DNA from 2 places in the Isoptericola sp. NPDC019571 genome. Region 1 is predicted to be linked to the other one. Evidence: riboswitches for the same ligand, from Rfam matches in the RefSeq annotation. Region 1 holds a riboswitch; the other holds the start of a gene.
The links. Region 1 has a riboswitch for S-adenosylmethionine ahead of ACH443_RS06305 (hypothetical protein). Riboswitches for the same ligand answer to the same signal wherever they lie in the genome.

Region 1 (7,014 bases):
TGGCTGCGGTCAGGTACCTCGCGGCCGTCGACGAGGGGGTGAACGACACCACGACGGGGTACGTCCGAGGGCCACGCTTCTTGGGCAGGGAGACGGCGAGCTTGCCCTTGTTCGACGCGGTGAGCGACACCTTCTTGGTCGTCGTGCCGACCTTGACGGTGACGGTGCCGACGGGTGCACTGACGCCGGTGGCCTTGACGGTGACGGCCACCTTCGGCGCCGTCGTGCGGCGGATCGTCTTGGCCGCCGGTGTTCCGGTGACGGTCGGCTTGACCTTCGGCACGACCGTGGTTGAGGCCGTGGTCGCCGAGGCGCTGGTGTATCCGGACTTGGTCGCGGTGACTCTCACACTCAGGCGTGCGCCGACGTCCGAGGTGGTGATCCGGTAGCTCGACGCGGTCGCCCCTGCGATGGACTTCCCGGACCGGAGCCACTGGTATCGCAGGGTGATGCCGCTCGTCGACCACTTGCCTGGGGTGGCGGTCAGGAGCGACCCGACCTTCGTGCTGCCGCCGAAGGTCGGCGCGCTCGTCGCGCGGGGCGCCGGGCCGGGCAGCACCTTGGCGGCAGTGGTCGTCGAGGTGGCGTCGCGGTAGCCGGTGTGTCGCGCCGTGATCCTGGCCGAGAGCTGATGGCCGGCATCGGCCGCGATCGGCCGATAGGACGACGAGGTGGCACCTGGGATCGCCGCGCCGTCCCGGAGCCAGGCGTAAGAGTACGTGGCGTGCGGGACGTTCCACGTCCCCGGCTTGACGCTGACGGCGGTGCCGACCGTCGGCGAACCGGAGAGGGTCGGCCGTACGGTGTTCGTCATGGTCACGGCGATGTCAGCGCCCGTGACGGTCGAGTCGCAGTCTTGGACGGTGACGGACTTCCCGGACGTCGTGTCCCCGCCGTGGTAGTAGGTGGCCGAGATCTTGGGGTCGTAGCTGAAGCCCTCGGCGGACACCGAGTACCTCCCGGGAGCAAGTCCGGTGATCTCGAACGTGCCGTCTTCGTCGCGCGAGCTTGACCGGCTCGACGAGTCGTCGTCGAGGTTCGTCGCCGAGATGCCCCACAGCCTCATCTGGGGCCATCCGTCGAGCCCGGTCACCCGGCCCGAGATCGAGCCGCATGCCGTGAGCGTGACGTCGACGTTCTCGGTGATCTCGCCGCCGACGAGGGCCACCGGCGTGGCGCCGTTCATGCCGAGCGACCCGCCGGCACCGTCGTAGAACCTCGAGGCGAAGCCTTCTCCGCCGTCGAACTTCACGAGGTAGTTTCCCGGCGCGATCCCGGCGCGGTCGAGCGACCGCGCTGAGATCACGTAGCCGCCCCCTGCCCCGGTCGGCCATGCGTCCGCGTCGTACGCGTGCCGCCCGTCCGTCGTGTACAGGGTCACTCCCCGGGCGAACTGCGGATCGAGCGTGGGGCCGTCGATCCGGCCGGTGATCCGCCCTCCCGGGAGCGCCTCCAACGAGAGGTCGAGCTGCGCTCCCGGCGTGATGTCGATCAGCTCGGCGGCGTCGGCGTCGGCGACGCCGGGATAGTAGGTCGGCAGGTAGCCCACCCGACCCGCGTTGGCGTCGACCCTGAGGCGCCACTGCCCGAACATCCGGGTCCGGAACGTGTAGACGTCCGCCGACGAGATCCCCGAGTAATCGGCACGTACCGTCCCGTCCGAGGCCTCAAGGTTCGCTGTCCCGATGCCCCAGACATCACCGTCGATCCCCGTCACACGGACGGTGACGGAAGCGCTGGGCTGCGGCTGGTAGTCCACCCGCAGCAGCTGGGACCCGTCCCCGACCGTGACCGGGACACGATCTGCGGCCACGGCGTCGTCGGCCTCGTCGCGGACCGTGACGAAGTAGTCGCCAGTCTCGAGGCCGTCGGCCGAGTACGCGTTCTCGGCCTGCACGCCGTCGGACGGCAACCAGGTGCCGTCGTAGAGCCAGCCCGAACCGTGAACCGTGCCGTCGGCGTCCTCGACCGTCACCCACGGCCGGACAAAGTCGCAGTCGTCCGCGGCGACCTGTGAACAGTCCTTGTCGACGACGACCGTCAGGAGCCCGGAAGCGTCGTCGGCAAGCGCTGGGGCCGTCGAAGCCGCCACCATCGACATCGAGACCACCGCTGCGGCCACGATGCGTCCTGCACGTCCCACGAGTACCTCCGCTGTCAGGGCCATCGATGGCCCTCAGGGCACGCTCCGGGAACCCGTGGCGCAGCCGAAGAATAGGGCCACCGACGAACACGCATCTCCACGCGGGCGGGTGAACTTCGCCAGGCCACAACCACGGACGTCGGCCAGCCCTCGCGTGGGGGCGTCGGACCGCGGACAGCGACGAGTCGCCGGGCACACTCCGCCATCCGGCAGGAGGCCTCCCTGACGGTCAGGTGTGGCGGCGGTGCCGCACCAGCCTGGTCGAGGATCGCGGCCTACCGGACCGACCTTGCCCTTGCCGCCTTGAGGACTCCGGCAATCGCTCGGGCCAGGTCTCGAGGAACCTGTGCGGTGACACGGGCGGTGCGGTCCAGCTCGGCGCGGGCTCGTGCTCGCCGGACGTATCGTTCCCTGCGCCGGAGCCAGTCGGCGAGGGAATCGACGTCGGACAGCGCACGATCGCGGACGGCATGGCCGGTGGGATCGAGCGCCTGGAGCCAGTCGGCGTACCTGCGCACGCGGTCGGGCATCGCGTCCGGAACGAGGGCATACGCGCGCAGGTCGTCGTAGCCGACGAGCTCTCGCGGCGCCGTTCCCGGTAGCCCCTCCTCCAGCCGCACGATCCCGAGCGCACGCGCGCGTACGAACACGCTCGCCAGCCGCGCCTGCCGGTACGCGAGCGCCTGCCTGACGGGCTCCCAGTCGGAGTCGTACGGGTCGTGCAGACCGCCGATGCGCCCACTCCCACCGACGAGGCGCCCGGCCCTGGGGCCCTCATCCAGTCCTGCGCGACGGGTCACCTCGCCGTCCAGGGCGCGGCAGGCGTCGCACAGGGTCTGGGAGAACCGGAACATGCTCATCGGCCAGTCACCGACGAGGCACGCGGTGCACAGCTGCCCCTCCGAAATGACATACCGGCCAGCGCCGGTGGCCCGCGAGACGGTCGCGGGATCGGGGCGCCACTCGACGTGACCATCGGGGCGCAGGGACTTGCGACTCATCGTGTCTCCCATCGCACTTCCCACCGCGCGGCTGCGGCGGGCCGGTCTTCCCTCCGAGGCACCGTGCGCGAGGTAGCGCGGTTGCCGGATCAGCACGCGGAGGGCGTGTCGCTGATCGCTCTTGACCTGGGCAGGAAGCTAGCACAGGGACTTTCCAGCCGTGCGCGTCGGCTCTTCACGGCGCCGACGAAGTGCGTGTTCGTCGGCTCGGCAACCCTGGCCGCCGAGATCGCCGTCCGTGTCCCGGAGGACGCGTCGACGGCCACTAAGAACGGACGTCTACACGTCTGGCACCCGAGGCGGGCCGAATCACAGCTGGTCGTGGATACCTACAGCGGTTCGCCACAACTCTTGCAGGTCGTCTCGCCGTCCTCGTAGATCGCTCCGCAGCAGTACCGAGGGCCGGAGTCATCATCGGCATAGCACTCGGAGCACATGCCCGACACCACGTCGTCCTCCGGGACCTCCCGGCCGCACGAGTCGCAGATCATCGTTGTCGCAATCTCCATGGCGTTGCTGTCGGCGCCGCCACCGAAAAGTTGGCTGAGGAAGCCCATTGCTCTCCTTTACAACGTTCAATGCGGGTGCGTGTCTGCGTCCCGCTGGGGTAACGGGTGCCGACGCAGACAAGCGGCCCATTGGCCCACGCCGGAGCGTTGCACGAAAGAACTCGTCTGCCTGCGTTCACGTGCGGATTTCACCCGATCGGAAGATGCGTCCGCTGCTTGGGAGCGCCGGGGGCCGCTCCCAAGCTCGCCGGGTTGGCCGCCAGCGCTGAGCACGAGCGGGAGAGAACCACCGGCGCGGAATTCCTTCAGGGCCGCGAGGGGCGTCGGGGACACACCTGTCAGGTGTGACGGTCTCGATGCGCGTGATCTCGGCTGGGCAGGGGTACGCCTACCTGCTGCGGTCGGTCGTGACCGGGGACGGGCACGAGCCGCAGGCGTCGGCGTTCACGAGGTACTTCACCGAGGCGGGCACGCCGCCCGGGGTGTGGATGGGCAGGGGCGTCGAACACCTGGGCGACGGCGCACTGCAGGCGGGGATGACGGTGACGCCGGCGCAGCTGCAGGCGCTGCTCGGGCACGGTGTGGACCCGGTCTCCGGTGAGCCGCTGGGGCGGCCGTTCCGCGAGTACCCGACGGCGAAGGATCGGGCCGCGCGTCGGGTCCATGGCATCGACCGGTCACTGCCGGCGGCGGAGTTCGACGCCGAGGTGGCGCGGATCCGAGTGCAGGAGGCGGCGCGCGGCAGCCAGACGGCGACGGCAGGGTTCGATCTGACGTTCTCGGTGCCGAAGTCGGTGTCGGTGCTGTGGGGGTTGGCGGACGCGACGACGCAGGAGCTGATCGTCGCGGCGCACCACGACGCGGTCGGCCAGGTGCTGGACTTCCTCGAGCGGGAGGTCGCGGCCACGCGCACGGGGCATGGGGGAGTGGCGCAGGTCCCCGTGGTGGGGGTGGCGGCGACGGCATACGACCACTGGGACTCGCGGGCGAACGACCCGCAACTGCACACGCACCTGGTGATCTCGAACAAGGTCAAGGCCGCTCACGACGGCCAGTGGCGCACGCTGGACTCGCGCGCCCTGCACCACGCGGTCGTCGCGCTGTCGGAGCACTACAACGCCGTTCTTGCCGACCGGCTCACGAACACGTTCGGGGTCGGGTGGGAGCGGCGCGACCGCGGGCCCGAACGGTCCACGCGGTGGGAGGTCGCCGGCGTCCGGGACGAGCTGCTGGCGGAGTTCTCCTCCCGCAGCCGGGACATCGAGGTCGTCAAGGGCCGCCTCATCGATGAGTTCGTCACGTCGCACGGGCGCCGACCGTCCGCGAGGCAGGTCGTGAAGCTGCGCGCGCAGGCCACGCTCGAGACGCGCCCCGAGAAGACCATCCACTCCCTGGCGGGGCTGACCGCGGACTGGTGGCGTCGAGCGCAACCCCTGCTCGGCAGGGAGCCGACGGCCTGGGCGCGGCGCGTGGCACTCGGCGGGTCCGTACCGGTCCCTAGCGCGGACGCCGTCCCGCCTGACCTGGTCGACGATGTCTCCGCCCAGGTCGTCAACGTCGTCTCGCAGAAGCGCGCCACCTGGACGCACTGGAACCTGTGGGCGGAGCCTCCCGACAGACGATGGGTTGGCGGATGGCGACCGCCGCCGACCGCGAGCGGGTCGTGGCGCTCGTGGTGGACGCCGCCACGCGGCGGACGGTCCAGCTCACGCCGGGCGAGCTGGCAAGCACCCCGGCGGCGATGCGCCGGCCCGACGGGACGAGCACCCTGCGCCCGCAGCACAGCGAGAAAGTTCACCAGCCACGAACCGCTGGCCATGGAGGACCGGCTCCTGCTCCTCGCCGCCGACGCCGGTGGGCCAGCGGTCGACCGAACGACGGCGTCGCGAGTCGTTGCTGGACGCACGCCCGACGGCGCGCGGCTCGACATCGAGCAGGCTCACGCCGTCGCGCAGCTCCTGGCGTCGGGTCGGCGGCTGGACCTGCTCGTCGGACCGGCTGGCACGGGCAAGACCACGGCGATGTGTGCCCTGGCGATGGGGTGGATTGCGGCGCACGGGCGGGGGAGCGTCGTGGGGATGGCACCGTCAGCCGCGGCGGCTCAGGTGCTGGCGGAGGACCTTGGCATTCGTTGCGACAACACGGCGAAGTGGATCCACGACCACCGGCGCGGGCGCAAGGACTTCGCTCCGGGCCAACTGGTCATCGTCGACGAGGCCACGCTCGCCTCCACCCGGGCCCTGGACACGATCACTTCCCGTGCCGTGCGGGTGGGTGCGAAGGTGGTGCTCGTCGGCGACCCGGCTCAGCTGCAGTCCGTGGACGCGGGCGGCGCCTTCGCGATGCTGGTCTCGGCGCGAGGTGACGACGCGGCGCGGCTGACCGAGGTGCACCGGTTCGCGCACGACTGGGAGAAGTCCGCCTCGCTGCGGCTGCGGGACGGGGACCCGGCCGTCATCGACCAGTACGAGTCGCATGGCCGCATCCGCGAGGGCGGCACCGACGCGATGGTCGACGCCGCCTACACCGCCTGGCGCCACGACTCCGAGCACGGCAGGGCGAGCATCCTCGTGACCGAGTCCGCCGAGACCGTCCGACAGCTCAACGACCGCGCCCGCGCGGAACGCATCCGCTCCGGACTGACCTCGGCCGGTCGCGACGTCGTCCTGCACGACGACGCGCGCGCGTCCGCGGGCGACGTGATCGTCACGCGCCGCAACGATCGCCGGCTTCGCACGGGACCGACTGGCTGGGTGCGTAACGGCGACCGCTGGATGGTGACCCATGTGCGCCTCGACGGCGGGCTGGAGGTCCGCCCCGAGGGCCGACGCCGGGGGAGCGTGGTGCTGCCCGCGGGCTATGTGGCCGAGCATGTCGACCTCGGCTACGCCGTGACCGCCCACCGCGCCCAAGGGATGACCGTCGACACCGCGCACGTCGTCGTCTCGCCGTCGAGCACCCGCGAGAACCTCTACGTGTCCATGACCCGAGGCCGCCAGACGAACACCGCCTACGTGGCGCTCGGCCGGCCAGACCCGCTGCATGCCACCCCGCCCGACCCGGACGTCACCGCGCGGAGCGTCCTGTTCGGGGTGCTGCACCACACCGGTGCCGAGTTCTCGGCACACCAGGCGACCGAGAGCGAGCAGAACCGGTGGGCCGGCATCGCCCAGTTCGCCGCCGAGTACGAGGCCATCGCCACCGACGCGCAACGCGATCGCTGGACCCGGCTCGTTCGTGGTGCCCTGCGCAGCGCCCGCGGCCTCTCGCGTGACGACGCCGATCGGGCGGTGCACTCCGAGGCGTTCGGGACCCTCGCGGCAGGACTGCGGCGTGCGGAGGCATACGGCCACGACGTCGA
Region 2 (7,014 bases), on a different contig from region 1:
GCCTGCGCGACGAGGGCCGTCGCGGAGGCGCCGCTCACGTACGAGGCGCCGAAGTCGCCGGCCAGCGCGCCGAGGAGCGCGTCGCCGTACTGCACGAGGATCGGGCGGTCGAGCCCGTGCTCCGCGCGCAGCGCGGCGAGCTGGGCCGGGTCGACCTGGCTCACCTCGCCGCCCCCGGACGCGACCAGCGCGGCCGGGTCGCTCGGCAGCAGGTACAGGACGAAGAACGCGACGGTGAAGGCCGCCCAGAGGACGAACACCCCCTGCCCGGCCCGTCGCAGCACGTAGCGGGTCATCTCACTCTCCCGCGCCGTCGGTCACCCAGGCGTCGTAGAAGTCGAGCCGCGAGGAGGCCTCGAAGGTCAGCCCCTGCACGCGGTCGGCCGCCGCGATCGTGGTGGACAGCTCGTAGACCGGGATGGCGTGACCACGCTCCAGCAGCAGCCTCGACGCCTCGGAGACCAGCGTCCGGCGCTCCTCGGGGTCGGTGGCGGCGGCCGAGTCGTCGAGCAGCTCGTCGACCTCCTCCGGGTCGCGCTGGTTCACGTTGCGCGCGTTCGCCGAGAAGATCGTGCGCAGCACGTCGGCGTCCGACCGGGTGAGGTTGTAGTAGTCGAAGTCGAAGTCGCCGGCGGCGGTGGCCGCCTCCTTCTCGGCCACCGTGACGTGCTTGAGCTGCAGGTCGACCCCGATCTGCCGGAGCTGCTGCTGCACGAGCTCGAGCGCGCCGGGCTCCTGCCAGAACGTCACCGTGGTGGAGAGCCTCCGACCGTCCTTCTCGCGGATGCCGTCGGCGCCCACGACCCAGCCCGCGTCGTCCAGGACCTTCGTCGCACCCTCGGGGTCGTACGCGAGCAGGTCGTCCGCACCCTCGAACAGCGGCGTCGAACGGGACAGCACACCGGTGGCCGGCTGGTCCTGCGGGGTCAGCACGGTGTCCACGATCTGCTGGCGGTCGATCCCCTTGACGAGCGCGGTGCGCACGGCCTCGTCGGCGGCCAGCGGGCTGGACTCGTTGGGGAACAGGTTGAACACGACGCCCGGGTTCGCGCGGTAGGACAGCCAGAACCCGTTGCCGTCGAACTGCGGCAGGTCGACGGCGTTCAGCGCGGCGGTCGCGTCGATCTGTCCCGACTGCAGGGATCCGGAGCGCACACCCGCCTCGGGGATGACCTTCAGGGTCACCGTGTCGAGGTACGCCTCGCCCGTGTGGCTGCTGGCCTCCGACCCCCAGTCGTAGCCCGCGACCTTCTCCAGCACGATCTCCTGGTCCGGGGTGTAGGACTTCACGGCGAACGGCCCGGAGCCGACGTACTTCCCGGCGCAGCGGTCCTCGGTCGAGAGGGTCGCCGAGTCGGGCGAGAGCAGGCCGAGGGAGAACGTCGACGTCGCCTGGAGGAACTGCGCGCTCGGCTCGTCGAAGTCGACGGTCACGGTGTGCTCGTCCACGACGGTGGTGCCCGCGTAGCCGACGAGGTACTGGGAGCCGAGGGACGCCACGGCACCCAGGTCGACGATCGCGTCGAAGTTGGTCTTCACCGCGGCGGCGTCGATCGGCGTGCCGTCGGCGAACGTGGCGTCGTCGCGCAGGTGGAACGTGTAGCTGGAGGCGTCGTCGTTCACCTCCCAGCTCTCCGCGAGCCAGGGCAGGATCTCGCCGGACTCCGGGTCCTGGGCGGTGAGCGACGCGACGGTCTGACGGGCGGCCGCGATCGCGTCGTTGTTGCCGACCTGCTGCGGGTCGACGCAGTGCGAGTCCACCGTGATGGCGAACGTCAGGTCGCCGCCGGCGACGGGCTCGCCGCCCGCGTCGGTGCCGGTGCCCGCGGCGTCGGCGCCCGTCGAGCAGGCGCTGAGCAGGAGGCCGGCGGCCGAGACGGTGGCGGCGAGCCCGACGACGCAGCGTCGCGGGGTGCGCCTGGGGTCCTGGGTGCGCGGTGCGCGCGGGGTGGTGGTCATCGCGTGGTGTTCCTCGTGGTCATGGCGGGTCGCCCACCCCCGCGCCGGCACGGGCCGGGGCGCGGTCATGGACGACCGGAGCCGTGCTTACCCGGCCGCGGGCGCGGCGGGGTCAGGTCGTTCCCGGAGCACCCCGTCACGTCGAAGGGTTGCTGGCCAGCGAGCCGGGCCTGGGTGCTGGCGCTCGTCACCTGGGCGGCAGGGAAGCCGCCGCGGCCTCCCGAGTCAAGGGTCGGGCGGGTCGTCTCACATCACGGACGCGGGACGGGCGCCGCAGACGCCGAAGGCCCCGCCGTCGGTGACGGCGGGGCCTCGAGGGGTCCGGTGGTGGGCGGCGGCCTCAGCGGGCGGAGGGCCGCAGGCGCGCGCCGAGCAGGTAGAGCTCGCAGCCGAGGCACAGGCCGACGACGGCGTTGAGGCCGGCCGCGACGAACGCGATCCCCGCGGCCCACGGCACCGCGGCCAGCACGCCTGCGAGCCCGAGCACGACGCCGACGCCCGTGACGACGAGGCCGACGAGCTGGGCGAACCGCGGCGGGCGCGGGTCCTCGAGCTCGGCGGGCGGCGCGAGCCGGGGGCGAATGAGGGTCTTGAAGAGCCAGCCCTGCACCGTGCCCTGCGCGCCGCGCACGGCGCCCAGGAGGAACCCGGCGGCCACGACGGCGAGCAGCACGAGGCCGGCGGGGCTCGCCCCGAGGAGCACGACCACGGCGAGCAGCAGCGCCGTGACGGCGGCGCCCACCCGAGGGCCGCGCGGGTCGATGCCGGCCGGGGCCCGCGTGACGGGGGCCTGGCCGGCGGGACGCTCGGAGGTCATCGGTTCTCCTCGGGGACGGGGTTCGGCGGGCTCAGCCGACGGGGACGACGGCGGCCAGGGCCTGGCGCGCCTGAGCGGGCGACATCCCGCCGCTGCTGCGGGCGGCCTGCGCCCCGGTCGCGTCCAGCACCAGCACCGTCGGGGTGGTGAGGACGCCGAGCTCGCGCACGAGGTCGAGATGGTCGTCGACGTCGAGCTCGTGGTGCTCCACGCCGGCCTCGCGCTCGACGAGGCCCTCCAGCACGCGGGCCGTGGCGCGGCACGGGGCGCACACCTCGGCGGACAGCTGGACGAACGTCGCCCGCTCCCCCAGCCGGACCCCGCGGGCCGCCCAGTCCACGACGGGGTCCTGCCGCGCGGGCGTGGTGCGGACGCGCCCCTGGCGGGACCTCCACACCGCGCCGAGGACGACGGTCGCCAGGACGAGCACGGCCAGGATCACCAGCTGGGTGGGCTGGACCGTCACGGTGGCCTCCTCACACGGTCGACGTCGCGGCCATTCTCCCCGGCGCCCACCATCCGGTCGACGGGATGACCGCATGCCGGACACCCCGCCAGGCGGTCAGACGGTCAGCGCCGCGGCACGCGTGCCGTCGTGCACCGCGGGGGCCTGCGCCGCGGTGAGGCCGGCGGCCCGCCGCTCGTCGTCGGGCCCCCAGAGCGTCGTCGTGACCTCGGCGCGCACGACGGGCGCGACCTCGGCCGCGAACCGGCGCAGCACGTCCTCCTGGCGGGACGGCTCCAGCAGGTGGTTCACCGAGACGGACTGCAGCACGTGCCCGAAGGAGCCGTGGTAGTCGAGGATCTTCTCGGCCACCCGCTCGGGCGACCCGACCAGCGCCGGGCCGCGCTCGACGGCGTCCTCGATCGTCTCGAACGCCTGGGCCTTGCCGACGTGCGTCGCGGGGTCGTAGCCGCGCGCCCGCAGCCGCGCGACCTGCCCCTCGTACAGCGGCCGGTACTGCTCGATCGCCTGCTCCGTGGTGTCGGCGAGGAACAGGCCCCCGGAGCCGGCGCCGACGAACCGGAACGCCGGGTCGTGCCCGGCGGCCGCGTACCGCTCGCGGTACCGGTCGATCAGCCGCCCGTAGCTCTCCCGCGGCTGCAGCGCGTTGGCGCTCACGATCGGGTCGCCCCACCGGGCGGCCAGGTCGACGGCGAACTCGCTCGTCGCGGACCCGTGCCAGATGCGGAAGGGCCCGGCGAAGGGTCGCGGCAGTGTGGTGGCGTGCTCCAGCCGGTGGCGGTGGCGGCCTGACCAGGTGACGTCCTCGGACGACAGGAGCAGCCGCAGGAGCTCGTAGTTCTCCTCGAGGTACTCGTACTGCTTCGCGATGTCGAGGCCGAGCAGCGGGTACTGCAGCTCCTCGTTGCCCTTGCCGATGACGATCTCCAGCCGCCCGCGGGAGAGCTGGTCGACGGTCGCCAGGTCCTCCGCCACCCGGATCGGGTCGAGCAGGGACAGCACGGTCACGCCGGTCGACAGCAGGATGCGGCGGGTGCGGGCCGCCACCGCCCCGAGGATCACGGTGGGCGCGGACGACAGCACGTCGCCGGCGTGCCGCTCCCCGACCGCGAACGAGTCGAACCCGAGCTCCTCGGCCAGCACCGCGTGCTCGACGACGCGCGCGAGGCGGTCCGCGGGCGGCACCGCCTCTCCCGTGACGGGATGGGGCGGGTTGAAGACGATGTCGAGCAGCTGGAAGCGCATCAGGCCACGCGCTCCCCGGTGCCGACCGCCGCGCCGTCGGCATCCGCGGAGGCCTCGGCCGTCGCAGCGGCCCGGGCGGTCGAGCGGTCGCGCGCGGCCACGCCCTCGCGCACGAGCGGGATGACGTGTCTGCCGAAGTCGATGGCGTCGTCGAGCAGGTCGTAACCGCGCGCCGAGATGACCCGCACCCCGAGGTCGTAGTAGGCGAGCAGCGCCTCCGCGACCTGCTCGGGCGTGCCGACCAGCGCGTTGGAGTTGCCGGCCCCTCCCGTCGCCTTCGCCGTGGCGGTCCAGAGCGCGGTGTCGTACCGGTCCCCCGCGGCGGCGATCTCGAGCAGGCGCTGCGACCCGGCGTTCTCGGGCCTGTCGATCGGGTGCCGCCGGGACAGCTGCCCGCCCAGCTGCGCCTTGCGCGCCTCGATCCGGTCCAGCACGCGGTGCGCCTTCTCCCAGGCCAGCTCCTCGGTGGGCGCCACGATCGGCCGGAAGGCCGCGTGGATGCGCGGCGGCGTCGTGCGTCCCGCGGCCGCGGCCTCGGCGTGCACGCGGTCGATCTGCTCCTGCGTGCGGGCCAGGGGCTCGCCCCACACGGCGTAGATGTCGGCCTCGGCCGCCCCAACCCGGAAGGCGGCATCCGAGGACCCCCCGAAGGAGATCGTCGGCACGTGGCCCTCGACCGGCTTCGCGTCGAGCACGAAGTCCTCGAAGTCGTAGAACTCGCCGTGGTGGTCGAACGCCTCCGCGCTGGACCACGCCTGCTTGACGATCCGGATGTACTCGTGGGTGCGCGCGTACCGATCGTCCTTGGTGAGCCGGTCGCCCTCGCGGCCCTGCTCGTGGTCGTTGCCGCCGGTGATGAAGTGCACCGACAACCGGCCCCCGGAGAGCTGGTCGAGGGTGGCGAACGTCTTGGCGGCGTACGTCGGGTACGAGACGTTGGGCCGGTGGGCCAGCAGCAGCTCGATGCTCTGCAGACGTGCCGCCGTGTACGCGGCGAGGGCCGCCGGCTCCGGGCCGGAGGACCCGTAGGCGAACAGGACCCGCGTCCACCCGTTGTCCTCGTGCGCGCGCACGATGCGCTCCAGGTAGGCGGGGTCGAACGCGGCGGTGGTGCGGGCGGACGTCTCGGACGCGTCGTTCGTGGTGGCGATGCCGAGGAACTCGACGGGCATGGTGGTCTCCTTCGCTGCAGCGGTGGGGCTGGGGTCGTGCTCGTGCCGGGCGGGTCAGGCGCCCGCGGCGGGGCCGTCCGACGGCGCGGTCGCCGGAAGGCCGGCGTCGCGCCAGGCGGGGAACCCGCCGTCGACGTGGGTCACGTCGGTGAAGCCGCGGGCCGTGAGCGCCGCGGCGACCGGTCCGGAGCCGTCGATCGAGCCGCAGACCACGACGACCGGGGTGTCGAGCGAGATCGCAGGCGCGTCGGCCGGGCCGAAGAGCGCGTCCAGGTCGTCCCGGTCGGCGAGCGTCGCCCCGGGGATGTCGCCGGTGGCGGCGCGGCCGCGCGCCGACCGCACGTCGACCAGCAGGGCGCCGTCGGCGACCCGCGCGCCGGCCGTGCGCGCGTCCTGCGTCGGCGGCGTGGTCGGACCGGTGCCTCCGGGTGCCGTCCCGGGCACGGTCTCGGACGTGGTCTCGGGCGCGGTATCGGGCGCGGTCTCGGACGTGGTCATGGTCCTCCTTGAGGGGTGGTGGTCGGTCGGTGCGGGTCAGGGCGTCGCGGCCAGGGCGGGGACGCGGGGCGCCTCGCCCTCGGTCGCACCCCACGCCTGGGCGAGCAGCGCGAACGACCGCTGCCGGTCGGCGAGGTCGTGCGCGGCGGTGGTGACGAGGAGCTCGTCGGCCCCGGTGACCCGGGCCAGGGTCTCCAGGCGGCCCACGACGGTCGCCGGGTCGCCGACGACGCGCGTGTCCACCCGGTCGGCGACCACCGCGCGCTCGTCCTCGGGGCGCTCGGCCCAGTCCGTGGCGTCGGCGGGGCGCGGGTAGGCGATCGCGCCGTCCGCCCCGCGGCGGATGGACAGCACCCAGTCGGCGAACGGCGCCGCGAGCTCGCGGGCCCGCTCGGTGGTGTCGGCGACGAGCACGTCGGCGGAGACGACGACGTACGGCTCGGCGAGCACCCCGGGGCGGAACGCCGCCCGGTACGCGGCGACGGTCTCGAGGGTGTTCGACGGGCTCACGTGGTAGTTCGCCGCCAGGGGCAGGCCCAGCTCTCCGGCCACACGGGCGCTCCCGCCGCCGGAGGACGCCAGCACCCACAGGTCGAACGCGGCGTCCTGCACGGGCGGCGACACGTACCGGCGCCCGCCGTCGTCGGCGTACGTGCCCGCCCGCAGCCCGAGCACGAGCTCGACCTCGGCGCGGAAGCTCGCCGGGGTGCGCGAGGCCCCCACCACGGCGGCCTGCGCGAGCGCGCGCTCGCGCAGCACGGAGTCCCCCGCGGTCGGCGGCGCGGGCGGCACGTACAGCCCGTCGACGACGCGCGGTCCGCTCTCCGGCGCCGCCGCCGGGGCCGGGCGCGGCGCGC

Region 2: it holds a riboswitch for S-adenosylmethionine, as region 1 does, so the genes downstream of both, ACH443_RS10815 (ABC transporter substrate-binding protein) here and ACH443_RS06305 (hypothetical protein) in region 1, are expected to answer to the same signal.

The regions. Positions count from the first base shown of each region.
Region 1 covers NZ_JBIRXZ010000003.1:110,199-117,212, forward strand. The annotation lists gene ACH443_RS06300 (hypothetical protein) at 1-2,122, opposite strand, end outside; gene ACH443_RS06305 (hypothetical protein) at 2,419-3,144, opposite strand; SAM riboswitch class IV at 3,153-3,271, opposite strand; gene mobF (MobF family relaxase) at 4,016-7,014, shown strand, end outside.
Region 2 covers NZ_JBIRXZ010000005.1:127,788-134,801, reverse strand. The annotation lists gene ACH443_RS10820 (ABC transporter permease) at 1-296, opposite strand, end outside; gene ACH443_RS10815 (ABC transporter substrate-binding protein) at 298-1,959, opposite strand; SAM riboswitch class IV at 2,038-2,151, opposite strand; gene ACH443_RS10810 (DUF4395 domain-containing protein) at 2,300-2,776, opposite strand; gene ACH443_RS10805 (TlpA family protein disulfide reductase) at 2,808-3,242, opposite strand; gene ACH443_RS10800 (LLM class flavin-dependent oxidoreductase) at 3,339-4,487, opposite strand; gene ACH443_RS10795 (LLM class flavin-dependent oxidoreductase) at 4,487-5,659, opposite strand; gene ACH443_RS10790 (rhodanese-like domain-containing protein) at 5,714-6,157, opposite strand; gene ACH443_RS10785 (LLM class flavin-dependent oxidoreductase) at 6,194-7,014, opposite strand, start outside.